Regions from separate parts of the Achromobacter sp. RW408 genome, predicted to be linked through region 1. Evidence: predicted binding sites of a transcription regulator. Region 1 holds the regulator's gene; the other holds the start of a gene.
The links. The regulator LexA, encoded in region 1, represses DNA repair genes until DNA is damaged. The targets are predictions, from matches to a motif close to ACTGTATNNNNATACAGT.
Positions count from the first base shown of each region.

Region 2: the regulator LexA is predicted to act here: its motif matches at 1,854-1,871, upstream of DK459_RS20880 (PA0069 family radical SAM protein).

Region 1 is NZ_QHHO01000049.1:1,892,749-1,897,499, reverse strand. Features, by position in the region: gene uvrB (excinuclease ABC subunit UvrB) at 1-175, opposite strand, end outside; gene DK459_RS28105 (amino acid aminotransferase) at 346-1,545, shown strand; gene lexA (transcriptional repressor LexA) at 1,701-2,351, shown strand; gene lon (endopeptidase La) at 2,461-4,751, opposite strand, start outside.
Region 2 is NZ_QHHO01000049.1:308,413-313,163, forward strand. Features, by position in the region: gene cysD (sulfate adenylyltransferase subunit CysD) at 1-324, shown strand, start outside; gene DK459_RS20875 (sulfate adenylyltransferase subunit 1) at 368-1,666, shown strand; gene DK459_RS20880 (PA0069 family radical SAM protein) at 1,879-3,297, shown strand; gene DK459_RS20885 (hypothetical protein) at 3,367-3,819, shown strand; gene DK459_RS20890 (DMT family transporter) at 3,902-4,751, opposite strand, start outside.

The sequences.
Region 1 (4,751 bases):
TCTTGCCCGAACCGGTCACGCCCAGCAGGGTCTGGTACATCAGGCCGTCCTGCACGCCCTGGATCAGTCCCTCTATTGCGCCCGGCTGGTCGCCGGCAGGCGGATAGGGTTGATACAGGTGGAATGGGCTGTCCGGGAAATCGACATACCCCGGGCCGGCCTCCGGAGCCGCCACGGCAGCGCCAGAGGGCCCATCGGTCGCCCCGTCGGTGACCGCGCCAACGGCTGCGGCACCCGCCGCGCTCGGGTCTATTGCGCTCTTAGGCATGCTAGACTGTTCCCAGGGTAAACCCCCCATTATCCACAGCACTTCCGACTGCGTCCACTCACCCTCAGCAGAGTCCCATGAGCACCCTTTTCGATTCCGTCGAACTCGCGCCGCGCGACCCCATTCTTGGCCTGAACGAACAATACAACGCGGACACCCGCCCCGGTAAAGTCAATCTGGGCGTGGGCGTGTACTACGACGACCAGGGCCGGATTCCCCTGCTGGGCGCCGTGCGCAAGGCGGAAATCGCCCGCATCGAGGCCGCCGCCGCCCGCGGCTACCTGCCGATCGAAGGCATCGCCGGCTACAACCAGGGCGCGCAAGCCCTGCTGATCGGCAAGGATTCCCCGCTGGCCGCCGCCGGCCGCGTCCTGACCACCCAGGCCCTGGGCGGCACCGGCGCGCTCAAGATCGGCGCCGACTTCCTGCGCCAACTGCTGCCGACCTCGAAGGTCCTGATCAGCGACCCCAGCTGGGAAAACCACCGCGCGCTGTTCGAGCGCGCCGGTTTCGAAGTCGGCACCTACGCCTACTACGACGCGGCCACCCGCGGCCTGAACTTCGACGGCATGCTGGCCGCCCTGAAGGCCGCGCCGGCCAACACCGTGGTCGTGCTGCACGCCTGCTGCCACAACCCCACTGGTGTCGATCCCACCTTCGACCAATGGAAGCAGATCGCCGCGGTCGTCAAGGAAAACAAGCTGGTGCCGTTCCTGGACATCGCCTACCAGGGCTTCGGCGAAGGCCTGCATGAAGACGCCGCGGTCGTGCGCCTGTTCGCCGACCTCGACCTGACCATGTTCATCAGCTCGTCGTTCTCGAAGTCGTTCTCGCTGTACGGCGAGCGTGTCGGCGCCCTGACCGTCGTGGCCGGCAGCAAGGACGAAGCCGCCCGCGTGCTGAGCCAGCTCAAGCGCGTCATCCGCACCAACTACTCCAACCCGCCCACCCACGGCGGCACGATCGTCTCCACGGTGCTGAACTCGCCCGAACTGTTCGCCATGTGGGAAGAGGAACTCGGCGCCATGCGCGACCGCATCCGCCTGATGCGCAAGCAGCTGGTCGAGAAGATCAAGGAACACGGCGGCAAGCAGGACTTCAGCTTCGTGCTGCAGCAGCGCGGCATGTTCTCGTACTCGGGCCTGACCTCGGCCCAGGTCGACCGCCTGCGCGAAGAGCACGGCGTCTATGCCGTCTCCAGCGGCCGCATCTGCGTGGCCGCGCTCAACAGCGGCAACATCGACCAGGTGGCCAAGGGCATCGCCGCGGTGCTCTAAGACTCAGCGCCAGCGTCACCCCCAAACGGGACCTTCGGGTCCCGTTTTCATTGCCTGTCACAAAACCATGCCCGATCAACGCTTGCTTTTTTGCGTTATGTCCCCCAGAATGCCGCTGTATATATGTACAGTCCGACACCCAACGGATCATCGCCATGGCCAGCAAACTCACTGATCGTCAACAGCAAATCCTGGACCTCATCCGGCAGACCGTCGCGCGCACCGGCTTTCCGCCCACCCGCGCCGAAATCGCCCAGGCCCTGGGATTTCGCTCGCCCAACGCGGCCGAAGACCATCTGAAGGCCCTGGCCCGCAAGGGCGCCATCGAACTCACGGCCGGCGCCTCGCGCGGCATCCGCCTGAAGGACAACTCCCCGACGCCATCCCAGGCGCCGTTGCCCCTGCCCGGCCTGGCGCAGCTGCTGCTGCCGCTGGTGGGCCGCGTGGCGGCCGGCAGCCCTATCCTGGCCACCGAACACGTCGAACGCGAGATCGGCGTCGATTCCAGCCTGTTCGCCCAGGCGCCGGACTACCTGCTCAAGGTGCGCGGCATGAGCATGCGCGACGCCGGCATCCTCGAAGGCGACCTGCTGGCCGTCAAGAAAGCGTCCGAGGCCCGCAACGGCCAGATCGTCGTGGCCCGGCTGGGCGACGACGTCACCGTCAAGCGCCTGCAGCGCCAGAACGGCCGCATCGAACTGCTGCCCGAGAATCCCGACTTCAACGTCATCGTGGTCGAGGCCGACCAGGAATTCGCGCTGGAAGGCATTGCCGTTGGACTGATCCGTCCGCACGCGCTGCACTGATCCTTCCGCCCCAACCTGGCGCCCGCCCGAGGGCCGCGCCAAAAATAAACCCCGCGCAAGCGGGGTTTATTTTTGACGGCGCCCCTCGCGGGGCGCCGTGGGCCGGACATCAGTGCTTGAGCACCGGATCCGTGGAACCCGGTTCGGCCGGCTTGGCGACCAGCGGTTCCTTGACCGCTTCGTCTTCAGCCAGCGGCTCCGGCAGGCGTTCCAGGGCCAGCTCCAACACCTTGTCGATCCAGCGGACCGGCACGATCTCGAGATGGTTCTTGACGTTGTCCGGGATCTCCGCCAAATCCTTGACGTTTTCTTCCGGGATCAAGACCGTCTTGATGCCACCGCGGTGGGCGGCCAGCAGCTTTTCCTTCAGGCCGCCGATCGGCAGGACTTCGCCACGCAGCGTGATCTCGCCGGTCATGGCAACGTCGGCGCGCACCGGGATGCGCGACAGGGCCGACACCATGGCCGTGGTGATCGCGATACCGGCGGACGGACCGTCCTTGGGGGTCGCGCCTTCCGGCACGTGCACGTGCATGTCGTGCTTCTCGAACACGCTGTCGGCAAAGCCCAGGCGACGCGCCCGCGAGCGCACCACGGTGCGGGCCGCCTCGACCGATTCCTTCATCACGTCGCCCAGCGAACCGGTGCGTTGGATCACGCCCTTGCCGGGCATGTCCGCCACTTCGATCGTGAGCAGGTCGCCACCGACTTCCGTCCAGGCCAGGCCGGTCACCTGACCGATCTGGTTTTCCTTTTCGGCCATGCCGAAGGTGTAGCGGCGCACGCCGAGGTAGTCGCTGAGGTTCTCGCCCGTGACGTTGACCGGCTTGAGTTCGAAGGTCTTGCCTTCGGCCTTGGCGCGGTCGCTCTGGGTCAGCAGCTGCTTGATCACCTTGCGGCAGATCTTGCCCACTTCGCGTTCGAGCGCACGCACACCGGCTTCGCGGGTGTAGTAGCGCACGATGTCGCGCAGCGCGCTGTCGTCGACGGTCAGCTCGGTATCCTTGACGCCGTTGTTCTTCATCAGCTTGGGCAGCAGATGGTCGCGGGCGATGTGGATCTTTTCTTCCTCGGTGTAGCCGGACAGGCGGATCACTTCCATCCGGTCCAACAGGGCCGGCGGAATGTTCAGCGTGTTGCTGGTGGCCACGAACATGACGTCCGACAGGTCGAAGTCGACTTCGATGTAGTGGTCCTGGAACGTGTGGTTCTGTTCCGGGTCCAGCACTTCGAGCAGCGCCGACGAGGGATCGCCGCGGAAATCCATGCCCAGCTTGTCGATTTCATCGAGCAGGAACAGGGGATTGCGCACGCCGACCTTCGACATGTTCTGGACGATCTTGCCAGGCATCGAGCCGATGTACGTACGACGGTGGCCGCGGATCTCGGCTTCGTCACGCACGCCGCCCAGGGCCATGCGCACGAACTTGCGGTTCGTGGCCTTGGCGATGGACTGGCCCAGCGAGGTCTTGCCGACCCCCGGAGGACCGACCAGGCACAGGATCGGCGCCTTGACCTTGTCCACGCGCTGTTGCACGGCGAGGTATTCGAGGATGCGTTCCTTCACCTTCTCCAGGCCGTAGTGGTCGTTGTCGAGCACCGTCTCGGCATTGGAGATGGAATTGTTGATCTTGCTCTTCTTCCTCCAGGGGAGATTGATGAGCGTATCGATGTAGTTGCGCACCACGGTGGCTTCGGCCGACATGGGCGACATGAGCTTGAGCTTCTTGAGCTCGGCATCGGCCTTCTTGCGCGCCTCCTTGGGCATGTGCGCGGCGATGATCTTCTTTTCGAGCTCCTCGATGTCGGCGCCCTCTTCGCCTTCGCCCAGCTCCTTCTGAATGGCCTTGACCTGCTCATTCAGGTAGTAGTCGCGCTGGCTCTTTTCCATCTGCTTCTTCACGCGGCCGCGGATCCGCTTTTCGACCTGGAGAATGTCGATTTCGGTTTCCAGCTGCGTGAGCAGGCCTTCGAGGCGCTCGGAGGTGCCGACGATCTCGAGCATCTTCTGCTTCTGCTCGAGTTTCAGCGGAAGATGCGCGGCGATCGTGTCGGCCAGGCGGCCGGCGTCATCGATGCCGGCGAGCGAGGTCAGGATCTCCGGGGGGATCTTCTTGTTGAGTTTTACGTATTGCTCGAACTGGGCAACGATCGCGCGGCGCAGGGCCTCGGTCTCGGAGCCCTGGACGGCGTCCGGCTCGATCGGGGTGACCTGGCAGGTGAAGTGCGAATCGGCGTCTTCGATGCTGTTGATGCGGGCGCGCTGGGTGCCCTCGACCAGCACCTTGACGGTGCCGTCGGGCAGCTTGAGCATCTGCAGGATGCCGGCGACGCAGCCGATCTCGTAGACGTCTTCGGGAGTGGGATCATCCTTGCCGGCGGATTTTTGGGCCACCAGCA
Region 2 (4,751 bases), 1.6 Mb from region 1:
CAGTACATCCAGCGCGAACGGCTGGCGCTGCCGTCGATCTACTTCAGCCACCAGCGCGAGGTGGTGCGGCGCAAGGGCCTGTTGGTGCCGGTGACGCGCCTGACGCCGCCGCAGGACGGCGATACGGTCGAGCGCCTGTCGGTGCGTTTCCGCACGGTGGGCGACATTTCCTGCACCTGCCCGGTGGCCTCGGAGGCCGCCGATACCGCCGCCATCATCGCCGAGACCGCGGTGACCGACATCACCGAGCGCGGCGCCACGCGCATGGATGACCAGACTTCCGAGGCCTCGATGGAGCGCCGCAAGAAGGAAGGCTATTTCTGATTGCATGAGCGGCCGGCGCCAGCCCGGCCCACAGGGGACGCATATGAACGCAGTAAACGATTCTTTTCTTTCCGGCGCCGACACGGGCGTGCTGCGCCTGATCACCGCGGGTTCGGTCGACGACGGCAAATCGACGCTGATCGGCCGCCTGCTGTATGACAGCAAGGGCGTGTTCGCCGACCAGCTCGACGCCATCTCGCGCGCCAAGTACAAGCGCGTGGCCGAGGGCGCCATCGATTTCTCGCTGCTGACCGACGGCCTGGAAGCCGAGCGTGAGCAGGGCATCACGATCGACGTGGCCTACCGCTATTTCTCGACGCCGGCGCGCAAGTTCATCATCGCCGACGCGCCCGGCCACGAGCAGTACACCCGCAACATGGTCACCGGCGCGTCCACCGCCGACGTGGCGGTGATCCTGATCGACGCCACGCGCGCGGCCGACGGCAAGCTGCTGCCGCAGACCAAGCGCCACAGCACCATCGCCCGCCTGCTCGGCATCCGCCACATCGTGGTGGCGGTCAACAAGATGGACCTGGTGGACTGGGACCCCGCCGTGTTCGAGCGCATCCGCGACGCCTACGCCGACCTGGCGGGCAAGCTCGGCATCGCGCACTTCGACGCGCTGCCGTTGTCGGCGCTGAACGGTGACAACGTGGTGACGCTGTCGGACAAGACGCCCTGGTACACGGGCCAGCCGCTGCTGACGCTGCTGGAATCGCTCGATCTGGCGGCCGATGGCCGCGCCGGGCCGCTGCGCTTTCCGGTGCAATGGGTGTCGCGCCACGACGGCAGCCTCAAGGATGATTTCCGCGGCTACGCGGGCCGCATTGCCAGCGGCGTGCTGCGTCCGGGTGACGAGATCGCGGTGCAGCCTTCGGGCGTGACCGCGCGCGTGCAGGAGGTGCGGCTGTTCGATCGCGCGCTGGATGAAGCGGTGGCGGGCGATTCGGTCACGCTGGTGCTCGACCGCGATGTCGACGTGTCGCGCGGCGACGTGATCGTGCATGCGTCGGCGCCGGCGCAGGTGGCGCGCGAGTTCGAGGCCGAGCTGTGCTGGCTCGACGCGCAGGCGCTCAACCCTGCGCGCAAGTATCTGCTCAAGCATGGCACGCGCCTGACGTCGGCGAAGATCCGCGCGGTGCTCACGCATCGCGACATCCACGAATTGCAGGAAGTGGAGAACACCGAAGGCACGCTGCGCATGAACGACATCGGCCGCGTCACGTTCACCACGCGCGAGTCGTTGGCGATCGATCGATATGCGGATGTGCCCGCCACCGGCGCATTCATCCTGATCGACGAAGCCACGCATCAGACCGCGGCGGCGGGCATGCTGCGGTAAACCGCAAGCCGGGGCGGAAACGCCTCGGCCGAGCTTGTCTCTGCGGTGTTGTTTTTATTCCAAACCTAATGCTGGCGCGGGTTTCCGGGCGATATCGCAAGATGAAATCGAATTCTCCGGACGCCGTCTTCGTCTTGCGGTAAAGTGGGGCTGTCTTACGGAAAGGCTTTTGGTGCTTGTCAAAACCACTGTGTTTTTGTACAGTAGTTTTCATGGCACGCACCGATCATTCTTTTCCCGCCGGTTCTGGGTCCCCGGCTGCCGCCCCCGCCGCCTTGCGCGGTCGGGGTGCGGTTACTAATGTTCGGCATCGCTTCCAGAAAGATGACCGCGTGCAGGTCGACGATGGCTGGTCCGCTTCGGGCCTCCCGGCAGATTTCGTCGATGCTGTCCCCAATAATTCTCCCGATGGCGCGTCCGACACGCTCGGCCTGGTAGACCAGGCCGATGCCGCCGCCGTTACGCCCGCGGCCGCCGTCATCCCCATCCTGCCCGACGACCGCCGGGCACCCGCCGCGCCCAAGACCACCGTCACGGCCGAAGAGGCCCGCAAGATCCTGTCGCGCAACGATTCGCCGGACATCCCCTTCGACGTCGCCGTCAATCCCTACCGTGGCTGCGAGCATGGCTGCGTCTATTGCTATGCCCGCCCGACCCATTCTTACCTGGGCTACTCTCCCGGCCTCGATTTCGAGACGCGGCTGGTGGCCAAGGCCAACGCGGTAGAGGCGCTGCGGGCGGAAATCAGCCGCCCGGGTTACAAGCCGTCGCCCATCAACATCGGGTCGGCCACCGACGCCTACCAGCCCATCGAGCGCGACTGGCGCCTGACGCGCGGCATGCTCGAGCTGATGCTCGAAACCCGCCACCCGGTCACCATCGTCACCAAGAACGCCCTGGTGGCGCGCGACCTCGACCTCCTGGCGGCGTTGGCCGAACAGAACCTGGTGGTCGTCTACATGAGCATCACCACGCTCGACGCCGGCATGGCCCGCACGCTGGAGCCGCGCGCCGCGGCCCCCTGGCGCCGCCTGGAGGCCGTGCGCAACCTCACCGCCGCCGGGGTGCCGGTCGGCGTGCTGGTGGCGCCCGTGATCCCGTTCATCAACGATGACGCCATGGAACACATCCTGCAGGAATCGAAGGCGGCGGGCGCGCACTACGCCAGCTACACCGTCATCCGCCTGCCCTGGGAAGTCAAAACCCTGTTCGAGGACTGGCTCAACGCCCATTACCCCGACCGTGCCCAGCGCGTGCTGCACCGCATCGAAGACCTGCGCAACGGCCGCCGCAACGATCCCAACTTCGGTTCGCGCATGCGCGGCACCGGCATCTGGGCCGACCTGCTGCGCCAGCGCTTTGCCGTGGCCACCCGCAAGCTGGGCCTGAACCGCCATCGCCTGGCGCTCGACTGCGACCGCTTCCAGCCGCCTGCGCCGGTTGGCGCATCCGCCGCCTTGTTCGGCCCGGGCGCCAATATGGCTGATATCCCCGTTTTTCCATCCCCGGCTGGCGCGAAAGCGTCTTCAGGGGTCCCTTTTGCCAGTGCCGCGCCGGCGGCCGGCGCCTACGGGTGCGGTGCGCGCCAGTTGCGCGCCATGGTCGCCGGCCAGCTGTCGTTGTTCGACTGACCCGCGGCTTGCCCGGGTTGCCGCCGTGGCGTCGTGCCGCGGTTCTTGATCGCGTTAAAGGAGTTCCCCATGAACACCGCTCAACTTTCCGTCCTGCCGGATGATCTCGCCGCCGTTTCCCTCACGCCGCTGCGCCGTGCCGCTCAACGCGTCAGGGCCCTTGGCGCCCGTTTTTCGGGGCTGGCCACGCCTTGGTCCGGCGCGGCGACGGGCCGGGCGGCGGCTGGCGCGGCGACGGTGGACCTGGCGTTGCCTGTCGGCGCAGCCCCGACGGCGCCCGTCGAGACCGAGCCACGCAAGCGTGAGCGCGCCCTGCCTGGCAAATGGCCGTTCCCCCCGGCCGCCGAAGCTGGCGCGTCCGTCGTCCGTGGCCCGCGCGAGCGCAGCCTGGGCAATGCCACGGTCGAGCCGGTGTCGGATCAGGTCAGCGTGAAAAGCATGGTGCTGGACGTGGTGCTGGTGTTGGCCTGGGGCGCGATGATTCCCGCCCTCATGTGGCTGGGTGTGGCCGGCGGCTTCTGAAGGACTCGCCGCCGCTCGGGCCGGCACTCGGGCGCAGGGCGGCGCCTTCGCCGCCGGCCCGCCACGGGGCCGACGAAGGCTTTCAGGTCGAGCCAAGCAGTATCACGCCCGCCAGGATCGACAGACAGCCTGCAAGCCTGCCGGGGCCGACCTTTTCCCGCAGCAGGAACATTCCGGCTAGGGTGCCCAGCATCATCGACATTTCGCGGGCGGGCGCCACCAGGCTCAGCGGTGCGCCGTTGCGCAGCGCGTAGAGCACCAAGATGTACCCCAGCGGCGACAGCAAGCCCACCGCCAGGGCCAGGTGCCAATGCCCACGCATCGATTCCCAGGCCTGGGCGCGGCGGTTCAGCATGTGCGGCGTCATCATGGCGGTGCGGGTGACACAGGTGAACCAGTCGAACAGCACCGGGCTGATCAGCAGCACCTTCACGCCATAGGCATCCACCACGGTGTAGGCGGCGATGAACAGGCCGATCACCATGCCCCAGCGCACGCCGACCCAGGCCTGTGGGTTGCGGAAGATCGACAGCCGTCCCTGGGTGGCGATCAGCAACACCCCGATCACCACGCACAGCATGCCGGCAATGCCGGTGCCGGTGGCGGGCTCGCGCAGGAGCAGGAAGGCGCCGGTGGTCGAAAGCAGGGGGCCGGTGCCGCGCGCAATGGGATAGACCACCGATAGATCCGCCACCTGATAACCGCGCTGCAGGCACAGGCTGTAGCCCAGATGCAACAGGCTGGAGGTCAGGATCGCGCCGACTACCGGCCAGGTCCACGTCATGCCGTCATGCAACAGTACCCATACCACCCATGGCGCATACAGCACCGAGGCGCACAGCCCGTAGGCGAAGACGAATGGAGCGCCCACCATGGCCGCGCGCTTGGCGAGCAGATTCCACGTTGCGTGGGCCATCGCCGCCAGGACGACC